Regions from separate parts of the Paenibacillus sp. FSL R10-2778 genome, predicted to be linked through region 4. Evidence: riboswitches for the same ligand, from Rfam matches in the RefSeq annotation. Region 4 holds a riboswitch; each other region holds the start of a gene.
The links. Region 4 has a riboswitch for thiamine pyrophosphate ahead of NST40_RS12685 (ATP-binding cassette domain-containing protein). Riboswitches for the same ligand answer to the same signal wherever they lie in the genome.
Positions count from the first base shown of each region.

Region 1: another riboswitch for thiamine pyrophosphate. It lies ahead of thiC (phosphomethylpyrimidine synthase ThiC); the one in region 4 lies ahead of NST40_RS12685 (ATP-binding cassette domain-containing protein).
Region 2: another riboswitch for thiamine pyrophosphate. It lies ahead of NST40_RS02155 (ABC transporter substrate-binding protein); the one in region 4 lies ahead of NST40_RS12685 (ATP-binding cassette domain-containing protein).
Region 3: another riboswitch for thiamine pyrophosphate. It lies ahead of NST40_RS09510 (thiamine phosphate synthase); the one in region 4 lies ahead of NST40_RS12685 (ATP-binding cassette domain-containing protein).

Region 1 covers NZ_CP151956.1:6,179,538-6,182,671, reverse strand. The annotation lists gene NST40_RS27635 (beta-galactosidase) at 1-1,081, shown strand, start outside; TPP riboswitch at 1,153-1,261, shown strand; gene thiC (phosphomethylpyrimidine synthase ThiC) at 1,365-3,107, shown strand.
Region 2 covers NZ_CP151956.1:482,343-485,476, reverse strand. The annotation lists gene NST40_RS02160 (hypothetical protein) at 1-1,353, shown strand, start outside; TPP riboswitch at 1,512-1,622, shown strand; gene NST40_RS02155 (ABC transporter substrate-binding protein) at 1,784-2,833, shown strand; gene NST40_RS02150 (MTH1187 family thiamine-binding protein) at 2,912-3,134, shown strand, end outside.
Region 3 covers NZ_CP151956.1:2,193,328-2,196,461, reverse strand. The annotation lists gene thiH (2-iminoacetate synthase ThiH) at 1-113, opposite strand, end outside; gene NST40_RS09520 (thiazole synthase) at 147-914, opposite strand; gene thiS (sulfur carrier protein ThiS) at 970-1,173, opposite strand; gene NST40_RS09510 (thiamine phosphate synthase) at 1,212-1,817, opposite strand; TPP riboswitch at 1,930-2,031, opposite strand; gene NST40_RS09505 (SDR family oxidoreductase) at 2,118-2,990, opposite strand.
Region 4 covers NZ_CP151956.1:2,892,027-2,895,160, forward strand. The annotation lists gene NST40_RS12670 (ABC transporter substrate-binding protein) at 1-456, opposite strand, end outside; gene NST40_RS12675 (ABC transporter permease) at 453-1,229, opposite strand; gene NST40_RS12680 (hypothetical protein) at 1,210-1,449, opposite strand; gene NST40_RS12685 (ATP-binding cassette domain-containing protein) at 1,422-1,904, opposite strand; TPP riboswitch at 2,103-2,206, opposite strand; gene NST40_RS12690 (amino acid ABC transporter substrate-binding protein) at 2,429-3,134, shown strand, end outside.

The DNA of each region.
Region 1 (3,134 bases), 3.3 Mb from region 4:
GAACCGGATGGATATGCCTTCTCCAAAGCCCGGGCAGATGCGGTTATGGACTTATCAGTCGATCGCTCATGGAGCAGATATGGTGTTATATTTCCGCTGGCGGACAGCTACGATGGGCAATGAAATTTATTGGCATGGAATCAATGACTATCATAATCAGCCTAACCGGAGAGTGCGGGAAGCGGGGCAGATCGGTCAGGAGCTGGCAGCAGCAGGTCATGCGTTTGTCGGTACTCGTAATCAGGCTAACATTGCTATTGTTCGTGATTATGACAATGAGTGGGATGGAGAATACGATGTTTGGCATGGCCCGTTTATGTGGAAGAGCAATAAGGAGTGGTACAAGGCGCTTCAGCGGAAGCATATCCCGAATGACGTACTCTATTTACGCAAAAAAACAACGCTGGAGGAGCTTGCAAGGTACGACGTGCTTATCTATCCTCACCCAGCGATTATGACAGATGAGACAGCAGCACTGCTGGATGAATATGTTCAGCAAGGCGGCAAACTGATCTTCGGCTGTAGAACCGGCTATAAGGATGAGCGCGGACAATGTTATATGCGTCCTTTCCCAGGTGCTGCTAAGGATCTATGCGGGATCACAGTTGAAGAATTCACAATGGTTAAGGGCAGTCGTCAGCCAACAACAATTAGCTGGTCGGGCGTGACCGAAGTCGTTACAGGAGCAGATGACTTTAATGATATTCTCAAAATAGAGGAAGCTTCGGTTGAAGTGATGGCGGTTTACGCCTCTGATTATTATGCGGGAAAACCGGCGGTAACTAGAAATCGTCGCGGCAAGGGTGAGGTTTGGTATTACGGAGCCGTATTTAATGAACAGGCAGCGGCTGAGATCATAAATTTAATTGATCTACAATCGCCAGCAGATTGGCTGGAGCTCCCAGAAGAGGTAGAGCTGCAAGTCCGTACCGGAGCTTCTTCCAGTTATGCTTTTTTGCTTAATTATAGTGAGACTCCTGTCACGATCCATCTTCATGAGACCAAAACAGATTTACTGAGCGGCACAACATTGTCGGGCGAGGTGCTTCTGGAAGGATTTGGGGTATTGGTGTTAAACTAACGTATACATTGATCTCACATTTGAGTAGATTTGGATAATTCTCTCTTTTCGGTTATACTTTGAAGTAGCAATTATATAGTCACGGGAGCTTGGTGGAACCAGGCTGAGAGGATAGTTATAACTATCGACCGTCAAACCTGATCTGGATAATGCCAGCGGAGGAAATGGAGCTCTATTTCTATTTGTCTACTCTAAGGCCGCATCTTATACAGATGTGGCCTTTTCTATGTGTGGGGAGTAGACCGTCTCCGCTTGATCAAATCACCTTATAGGAGGAATTGAGATGACAAGCGAATTGAACAACGATCCAATCAATCTATCAGCTTTTCCAGCAAGTCAAAAAGTGTATGTAAAGGGTTCACGGCCTGATATTCAGGTGCCTATGCGGGAGATCTCACTTAGTCCAACTGCGGGCATAGACGGCGAAGAGGAGAATGCTCCAATTCATGTCTATGACACAAGCGGGGCTTATACGGATGCTAATATTCATACTGATATTCGTCAGGGGTTAGAGCCCAATCGTCTAAGCTGGATTGAGGAACGAGGGGATGCGGAAGCGTACGAAGGAAGAACCGTGAAGCCTGAAGATAACGGGAATGCAACGGGAAAAGCTGTGGCGGAAGTGTTTCCAGCGCTCCATAGAAAACCTTTGCGAGCGAAAAAGGGGCGTAATGTCTCTCAAATGCATTATGCACGCAAAGGGATTATTACTTCGGAAATGGAATACGTTGCGATTCGTGAGAATGTGACACCGGAATTTGTAAGAGATGAAGTAGCCCGCGGCCGCGCCATCATTCCAGCGAATATCAATCATCCAGAGAGTGAACCAATGATTATTGGACGCAATTTTTTAGTGAAGATCAATGCCAATATAGGAAATTCCGCAGTATCCTCATCCATAGAAGAAGAGGTAGAGAAGATGAGATGGGCCACCCGCTGGGGTGCAGATAATATAATGGATCTCTCCACAGGTAAAAACATCCATACGACACGCGAGTGGATCATCCGTAATTCTCCTGTTCCTATTGGAACGGTGCCTATCTATCAAGCGTTGGAAAAAGTGAATGGGAAAGCGGAAGATTTAACATGGGAAGTGTACCGTGATACGCTCATTGAGCAAGCGGAGCAAGGGGTTGATTATTTTACCATTCATGCGGGGGTTCTGCTTCGTTATATCCCGTTGACGGTACAACGTATGACAGGCATTGTTTCAAGAGGTGGCTCCATCATGGCGGCATGGTGTCTTGCGCATCATCAAGAGAACTTTTTATATACACATTTTGAAGAGATATGTGAAATCATGAAGCTGTACGATGTTTCTTTTTCCCTAGGCGATGGATTACGTCCGGGTTCGATTGCTGATGCGAATGATGAAGCACAATTTGCCGAGTTAGAGACGTTAGGTGAATTAACAGCTATAGCTTGGAGTCATGATGTACAGGTGATGGTAGAGGGTCCAGGACATGTGCCGATGCACTTGATTAAAGAGAATATGGATAAGCAACTTGAAACTTGTAACGAAGCCCCTTTTTATACATTAGGTCCACTGACTACAGATATTGCGCCTGGTTATGATCATATTACCTCTGCTATAGGTGCAGCGATGATTGGTTGGTTCGGTACAGCTATGTTATGTTACGTAACTCCGAAGGAACATCTTGGCCTGCCTAATAAGGAAGATGTACGTATAGGGGTCATTACTTATAAAATAGCGGCTCATGCCGCAGATTTGGCGAAAGGGCATAAAGGAGCACAAGACCGGGATAATGCTCTTTCGAAAGCCCGTTTTGAATTTCGTTGGCGTGATCAATTTCATTTATCGTTAGATCCTGAGCGAGCGCTCGAATATCATGATGAGACATTGCCTGCGGAAGGCGCTAAAACAGCTCATTTCTGTTCCATGTGCGGGCCGAAATTTTGCAGTATGAAGATCTCTCATAATATCCGGAATACGACGAGAATTGAATCAGGAATGCAAGAGAAGGCGCAAGAGTTTCTCCAAGGCGGGAGCCTCATTTATAGATAACTTTTTCTGCTAAAAAGAAATATCTAA
Region 2 (3,134 bases), 2.4 Mb from region 4:
CAATTACAGGACGACGGCTTCACACGTTTTTTTCTGGATAATAAAGAGCTTGAAGCTGCCTACTACGGAGATGGCTACTGTGTTTCCCATGAACGAATGGAGCGCACCTATTTACCGTTTGCTGCACATGTCCTTTTTCCACGCAGGAAGGATGCCGACTCGTTTCGCCGTTTTTCCAGAGTAAATAATCTCGACTGCATTCTGGAGATTCCGCAGCAATCTATATTTTTCAAAATTCTCTCGACGGATATATTCATATGTCCTTTTCAGCTTGGATTCGTGACGATACGTGTCCAGCTGGAGGGGGATTCAATTCCCTTTAGTATTGCCCTAGAATTCGCAGATCGTTTCCGTGCGCTAGAGAATACCTTCATACAGGATGATTACACTTATATTCATTGCGGGGAACAGACCTATGAGATGGTAGAGGATTTTGTCTTCCGAAATTTGGTGGATGGACTGGAGCCATATCTGGATCAATCGGATATCAATGGGGCTTATTTCGAGACCCTTCCTTTTTTCGTAGATGAAAGAATGCAGGTGCAAGCTTTTTATGGCTTTCAGAATGAAGAAAGCTCTGATGAGATTAGTGTAAATCTGCGCTATCGTGCCTCACAGCTTGATGGAATTGATCTAAACGGAAAGCCCTATGCCAGTGCCAGCGATCCAGCGTATATTGCGAACTATTGTCATGAACACTCCTATAATCGCTGGGGTCCAGACACGTATTATATGATGAATGAGCAGACTTTTTGCTGCATGACCCGCGCTGAACAGGAGATTGCTGTTAGTCTAGCCAACCAGATGTACGGGCAATATTATTACGGATTTTTACTCAATATTTTCCACAAAATCGTTCTGCTAAAGCTCGCCAATATGCACTCCCGACTTCGGATTAATCATGATTATGAGGAAATAGACAATCTAATCTACTCCATCAATAAGTTCTCGGCTAAGTTCTACTTCTTGGAGTTGATTTCCCAGTCGCAGGGCCGGGAGATATTTCTTCAGCTGCGTAAAGTATACGGAAACGATGCTTTGTTCGAGGAAGTGAAAGAAACCTTAAATGACCTGTTTCAGTATCAGGATAAGTTTCAGTCCAAGCGACGGGATAATCTGCTGATGATTCTCACTGTATTTACGGTAGTAAGCGGGATTTACGGCATGAATCAGGTCATTGACGATTTGGATGGAAAGATTCAATGGAGTAAAATGATTGGTTATTCTCCCTTTGAATTTCTTGCCCTCTTCGTGATCATGAGCGGGATTCTGATCAGCGTTGTCCTCACGCTAGGGGCACTGGTTAGTGAGCTTAAACGGCGTCACCGCAAGAAATATAAAGACCTAGACTAGCAAAAAAGAAACTACTGGATTGGAAAAATTCAGGAGTGCACTACTAGACATTCCGAGTACAGCCGTCTATAATACACCGTATGCGAGAAATATAAGATATAAAGTATGGGTACAAAACTTATGCTTACTTATATTGCACATAGAAATACCCGTTAACTTCATAGAACCAGGGGTGCTGGAATTGGCCGGCTGAGATTGTATCCCACAAGATACTGACCCTTATACCTGATCTGGATAATGCCAGCGTAGGAATCGCCAATTGGTTCTGGTCCCTGTGACCTTAACTAACCTTGCGCCAAGCCAGCGTCCCGATCACTCGGGGCGCTTTTTTTGTAAGATCACTAAAAGATGTAGAAAAACGTACATACTACACTTTACGGTTCATGTTGTGAAGACGGGATTCTTGTAACCTTAAAGGAGAGAAGAAGACATGCACCTTAAAAAAGCACTTACGTTGTGCCTCACCTGTGTACTCATTCTTGCCATTGCCGGATGCGGCAGCAACAATGGGAATACAGCCGGAAACAAAGCAAATGCTACTGATCCAACTGCTGCGGCTGGGACGGATGCTCCAAAAGAGCTCACCAAAGTTAAAGTCGCACTCGACTGGACACCGAACACAAATCATACCGGTCTATACGTAGCTAAGGATCTTGGTTACTACGCTGAAGAAGGTCTGGACGTCGAGATCGTTCAGCCAGGCGCAGCGGGTTCTGATACTATGGTTACTTCTGGCGAAGCCGCATTTGGCATCAGCGCCCAAGAAGGATTAACACTAGCCCGTCTACAAGGCGTACCCCTTGTCTCGATAGCAGCTATTATTCAGCATAATACGTCGGGATTCGCCGCTCCAGTAGATCGCAATATTAAATCACCAAAGGATTTTGAAGGTAAAACCTACGGAGGCTGGGGCTCACCGGCCGAAGAAGCAGCCATGAAAGCTATCATGGATCCTGAAGGTGGCGATGTGAAAAAGGTGAAGCTGATCAGTATCGGTGAAGCTGATTATTTTACCGCCGTCAAACGTGACATTGATTTCGCCTGGATTTTCTACGCTTGGACTGGTGTTGAGGCTGAGTTACGTGGCGAGCCATTGGATATGCTGTACTTAAAGGATTATGCGCCGCAGCTCGATTATTACACGCCTGTACTGACGACGAGTGAGAAGCAAATTGCAGATCATCCTGATCTGGTGAAGGCCTTCATGAAAGCCACATCAAAAGGTTATCAATATGCCATAGATCATCCGGAAGAGGCTGCCGGTATGTTATCGAAGGCCGTTCCTGACCTGGACGCCGACCTTGTCCTAGCTAGCCAAAAATGGCTTAGCCCAAAATACAAGGACGATGCTGCCCGCTGGGGCGAGCAAAAAACCGAGGTCTGGCAAAATTACGGCGACTGGATGTATGATCTGAAGTTGCTGGATAAACCGCTGGATGCTGCTAGTGCATTCAGTAATGATTTTTTACCGGCGGAGTAAACAACAATTGTAATGAATTACTTCGTTATCAAAGTTGGCTTTTTGAACTTACCTTATAAAATGAGAGGATTGATTATTGTGGCTAACACCCTACTAAGCATTCAAGTAATTCCAAAAACTCCGAACAATGAGGATTCCATCCCATACGTAGATAAAGCGATTGAGGTCATTCAGAAATCCGGTGTTAAACATCAAGTGAATCCACTGGAAACCACAATGGAAGGTGAGCTTAGCGAGCTGCTGGAGGTCGTGCGTCAGATGCAGGAGGCGTTGATCGAAGCAGGCAGTCCAAGCGTAATTT
Region 3 (3,134 bases), 700 kb from region 4:
TCGTTCAGCTTGTCTTTTCCAAGCGCCCGCCTAACGTCATCCTCCCGGAACTCCTTCCACAGCTGCTCATAAGGATACTGCTCCAAGCGGGCCAGTGTGTCAAAAAAGCTCATGCTAATCCTCCCTCCTTTCGTGACCTATCAAATTCAGTTCAAAAATCCAGTCAACGGTGACGAAGCAAAAGCAACTTCTTCTACAGGACCGAGTCCTGCCAAATAAGCTTTGCGGCCAGCGGATATCGCCTCGCGGAACGCTTCCGCCATGACGAGCGGATTACGTGCCGTTGCAATAGCCGTATTAAGCAGAACAGCAGCGGCCCCCATCTCCATTGCTTCCGCCGCTTCCGAGGGCTTGCCAATCCCGGCGTCTACAATAATCGGCAAATTCACTTCTTCAATAAGAATACGCACAAGCTCCTTGGTGCGCAGGCCGCGATTCGTTCCGATCGGCGCACCAAGCGGCATCACAGCAGCAGCACCGGCATCTCTCAGACGTAAAGCAGCCGAAAGGTCCGGACTCATATAAGGCAGTACTACAAAACCCTCCGCTGCTAAAATCTCTGTAGCTCGTATGGTCTCCAGATTATCTGGAAGCAGGTATTTCTGATCATTGATCACTTCGATCTTGACCCAGTTCCCCAGTCCCGCAGCTCTTGCTAATCTTGCAATACGGACTGCCTCTTCCGCTGTACGCGCTCCTGAGGTATTAGGCAGAAGAGTCATGTGACCGGGAATGTGGTTCATGATATTTTCTGCTCCACCTTGCGGGTCCACTCGGCGAAGCGCTACAGTAATCACCTGAGAACCAGAGCTAGCAATCACTTCGGGGATCAGCGTATTCCGGCTATATTTTCCGGTTCCGATAAATAATCTACTGGTTAATTCGATGCCGCCAATATGTAACGGGTCATGCATGAAATTACCTCCCTTTGGTTCTTATAAATTTCTCAAAATTCTATACCGCTCCATCTCAACCCCCACCAACAAAGTGCACCAGTTCCAAACGATCATCCTCGCTCAGAGCAGTACTTTCATAATTCTCCTTACTGACAATTTCTCCATTCAGCTCAATGATCATCAGACGACCCGACCACTCAGGAAGACTGATCAAATCAGCTATAGTTTGAATACCACCAGAACACTCTGCGGATTTCCCGTTAATCAACAGCTTCATTCTGAATCACCCCCTTCGCCCATGCTGTTACCTTCAGGCTATGAATGAACCGCCTTATGAATAGCTTTGGCGGCCTCATAAGGATCATCCGCTCCACAAATACCGGACATCACAGCAACTCCTGCCGCACCTTTCCTGATGATCTGCGCCGCATTAGCGGGGCTAATTCCGCCAATCGCAATTACAGGAATAGAGCTGGTCTTCACCGTTTCTGCAAGCAGCTCTAACCCACGTGCGGGCAGCCCTAACTTGCTATCCGAGGGAAATACATGACCAAACAAGCAATAATCAGCTCCCTGCTCTGAGGCATTCGCCGCTTCTTCCGGAGAATGAACCGATCTCCCCAGCCGAAGCTGAGGTGCAATTCGCCGGGCTGTAACCGGACTCAGACTGTGCCAAGCCAACTGAACCCCCGCGGCACCAGCTGCCAAGGCTACATCGATCCGGTCGTTGATTATCAGTTTGGTAGCGGGCATACCGGCAGCCAACAGCTGCTGTGCCGCAGCGAGCAGTTCGCATGCAGGACATTGCTTATCTCTCAGGTGAATATAATCGACCCATGTCTGCACCGTGACAGCTAGTTCAACAAAATGTCTCAGCTGTAGCTTGCCGTCTGATATTAGATGGATCTCAGCTTGCAACATCACGATCTCCTCTCTCACTTCCCTGTAGGTCAGTAAAAAACAAAAAAACTGCCCCCGTAAGGAAGGCAGTCAGAATCTGTATATAGACGGCACTACAAATAGCCCGATAACAGAAATTCGTTCTCCACTTCCCTACGCTGGTCTTAACCAGATCAGGTTCAAAGGGTCCGGAAATCCATTCCGTCTCAGCCAATCGGCACCCCTAGTGACATAAATATACAATTTTAAAATGCTAACGTGGTTATAGTAACATATTTTTTTATTGAAATACACCCATTTATTCACATTAGCTGTTCTAATCTAACCGTTTACTACCTCGCCACCATTTACATGAATAACCTGTCCAGTCACATAACTGGAATCGTCAGAGGCCAGATATACATAGGCTGGTGCCAGCTCTTCTGGTTGTCCAGGCCGTTTCATAGGCTGTGTACCTCCAAACTCGCTAACCTGTTTTGCATCAAAGGTAGAGGGAATCAGCGGTGTCCAGATTGGACCTGGTGCAACACCGTTTACCCGTATGCCCTTCTCTGCCAGATTCGTGGACAAGGATCGTGTGAAGCTAAGAATAGCTCCTTTAGTTGATGAATAGTCCAGCAGCTGCGGGCTTCCGCGATAAGCGGTAATTGAAGTTGTATTTATAATTGTAGATCCTGCTTTTAAATGAGGCATAGCTGCTTTTGTTAAATAGAACATCGCAAATATATTCGTACGGAAAGTACGCTCAAGCTGCTCGGAAGTAATATCCTCGATCTTAGCTTGCGGATGTTGCTCTGCCGCGTTATTGATGAGAATATCAAGCTTTCCTAAGCCCTCCACCGTCTGTTTAATAAGATCCTTACAGAATTTCTCGTCACCGATATCACCTGGAATTAGGATACATTTGCGGCCTTCCTGCTCGACCTGACGTTTAGTTTCCTCTGCATCTGAGTGTTCATTAAGATATGAAATGACCACATCAGCGCCTTCTTTAGCAAAAAGCACAGCAACTGCACGCCCAATTCCGCTGTCTCCACCGGTAATTAACGCCGCCTTGTCTTGCAGTTTACCTGCTGCTTTATAATTTGCCGGCTCGTATTTGGGCAGCGGCGTCATTTCACTCTCAATCCCTGGCTGATGATGCTGCTCCTGTGGGGGTAAGGTTTTTGTAGCTTGTTTATTGTTGCCTGACATCTTCCCTATCTCCTCTCGTTAAGCAAATTGATAGTTAACTGATCGTCTTAGGATGGCACAACTATGCACGTTTATACGCTGGGTTTGTCATTTTCTTAAATCGCTTTACGAATCTTACTTACCACAATGAAAGTAGAAATAAAC
Region 4 (3,134 bases):
TCCTGCGAGCTCTTTGGGACTATGAATACTGCCTGCCTGAGGAACCATCAGATGATTCAGTGGATGCCGCACGATAGCTGCAATCGAACGTACAGGAATTTTCTCGCCGCGTGCCATAAGCACCTGTGGCTGATAGCTGAGCGCTAGATCAATTTGATTTGCTGCTACAAGCTTTAGGGCGTCATTGCTGTCCGCAGGCATTTTGATCTCGACATCCAAACCTTCCTCTTGGAAAAAACCTTGCTGTTGCGCAGCGTATAGAAAGGAATGAACGGCATTGGGATACCAATCAAGCATAATCGTCAGCTTGTGTGACTGCTTATTTTCGGAATTGGAGGAACCGGTTTGGGAGTTGTTATTTAGCTTGTCTGCCTTCCCGCAGCTGCTTAAGAGCAAAAGTGTGCATACTAGAAATACAGAAATAAGTCCTCGTTGTGGTGATTTTAAATGATTCATTGGTTAGATCCTCTTTTCTTTAAAAATAATTGTTCGAGTAAAGCTATCGCCAGAAAAAGCACAACACCAAGCGCGGACAGCAGAAATACAGCCGCGAACATTTCATCGCTCTGCATATTTCCGGCCGTTCTGCGGCTGAAGTAACCGAGTCCTTTACTGCCGCCGAGCCATTCCCCGATAGTAGCTCCGATGACGCAGTATACAATGGATAGCTTTAAGCCAGAGAAAAAAGCAGGCAACGCCAGTGGAATTTGGGTTTTGACAAGCAGCTGCCAGCGGTTTGCACCAAATGTTAATAATAAGTCCTTGTAAGTCTGGCCACTTGTACGAAGTCCATCATATGTACTCACTACGACTGGAAAAAAAGCCGTTAAAAACACCACAGCCACTTTGCTCCACAGCGAATATCCGAACCACATAATAAAAATGGGGGATAGCGCAATTAATGGGACCGTCTGGCTAATGATAAGGAAGGGATAGATGGCCTTTTCTACGGGGCGAAACAGGAACATTCCAATGCCCAGCAATACACCACAAACCACAGAAAGGACAAAACCTACCAGTATCTCCTGCAACGTCGCTAATAAATGTTGTCCGAATAACAATTGCCTGTGCTCGATCAATGCGATGCCAATAGATGAAGGTGCAGGGAGAATAAAGGCTGGAATCAAGTGAAGGCGAACAGCTGACTCCCAGATTACAAGAATGAGCAGTACCAGAAGAAGGAAGGGAGCATAGTTGTCTAGATGTTTTTTAAAAGGTATAGGTTGCATGCAATCTTCGCTCCAACTCTGCCCGTAGTGCTATAAACCGGGGTTCATAGTTCATCTTATAATGTCTTGGTTTTGGTAGATCGACAATGATCTCCTGTAATTCGCTGTGCGCACCGCCAGATAATAAATAAATCCGGTCACTGAGCAATAGTGCTTCTTCCAGATCATGAGTGATGAGCATAATCGTCTGATTCAGTTCACCCCATAACTCCACAGCCAACGGTGTATCTCACGTTTGGTCATGGCATCGAGAGCGCCAAAGGGCTCATCCAGCAGCATAAGACCACTTCCGCCTCCAGCCACTAAGGTGCGCAGAAATGCTACTCGCTGTTTCATACCTCCCGAAAGTTCATGGGGATAAGCCTTCTCTACATCTGTTAAGCCGAAGCGGGCCAACATTTCCCGAATCTGAGTGATCGTTTTCTGTTTACTAAATCTGGGCTTGATCTCCCAGGGCAAAAGGCAGTTGTCGAGCACTGTTCTCCAAGGCAGCAATAAATCCTGCTGAGGCATATAAGCGATCTGACCTAAACGACTAGCGGTTGAGGGGAGCGTAGGGAGTTTTATTTTTCCATGAGTAGGTTCGAGTAAACCGGCAACCGTTTTGAAAAATGTGCTTTTCCCGCATCCGCTAGCACCTACTACGGAGACGAATTCCCCTTGCCTGATATCCATGGATAGATTTGCGAATACAGGGGGTTGTTCAGTTTCCGGAAAAGAGTAGGTTAGGCCTTGCATAGATAAAATGGTCGTGATGATCTAACCTCCTAATATTTTTGTGGAGCGTCTAAACAAATAAAGACCCATCCATTTCCAGAGGAAATGAATGGGTCAAAAAGTTCATTCTGCATAATAACACTTAACATGCTTGATGAAAATTCTGCTCCACTTCCCTCCGCTGGTATGATCCAGATCAGGTTCCAAGGGTCCGGAGCTTGAAGCTCCGTCTCAGTCGGCCGACTCCCCTAGTGAAATAACAGGTCCATATTAATTTGTTTATAAATATACCATATCTTTCTGAGAAGTAAAGAGAGAAAGAAGTGAAGGATTAATCCAAGATTGGGTAAGATATAAGTAGAAATCTAGTTAATATTACAATTCCGATGTATATTATCGGAAAAAAGTATTGACGATCATGTGATGGCAGTGTACTATTCAATTTACCGGAAAAAAACTGGATAGAGAGAGGGGATTTAATAATGAAAAAATGGAGTCTAACTATTATATTGGCGTTAACCGTGGTTCTTGTAGCGGCTTGCGGCAATAATTCGAATACCAATACGGCTGCTGAACCAACAGCTGGAACGAATGGTGGAGCAGCATCTTCAGCGCAAAACAGTTTGGAGGCTGTGAAGGCCAGCGGCAAATTGCGGATAGGTACAGAAGGGACTTATGCACCTTTTACTTATCATGACACTGCGGGGAAATTGACGGGTTTTGACGTGGAAATTGCCGAAGAAGTAGCCAAACGTTTAGGTGTTGAAGCTGAATTTTTTGAAACTCAGTGGGATGGTATTTTTGCTGGGATGGATGCGAAACGGTTTGATGTCATTTTTAATGAAGTTTCCATTAACGAAGATCGCAAAGTGAAATATGATTTCTCTGAACCCTATATTGTATCCAAGGCAGTATTGATCGTGAGCGAAAACAATGAGGATATTAAGACCTTTGCTGATCTAAAGGGTAAAAAAGCCGGACAATCCCTGACCAGTAACTTATCCGACATCGCTCGTGAGAACGGTGCTGAAATCGTAGCTACGGACGGTTTCAATCAAGCGATGGATCTGCTGACTTCGGGACGTATTGATGCAACTGTGAATGATGGCTTGTCTTATCTGGATCTGAAAAAACAAAAACCAGATGCAAAAATTAAAGTGGTTGATGAGATTCCTGAAGGCTCACAAA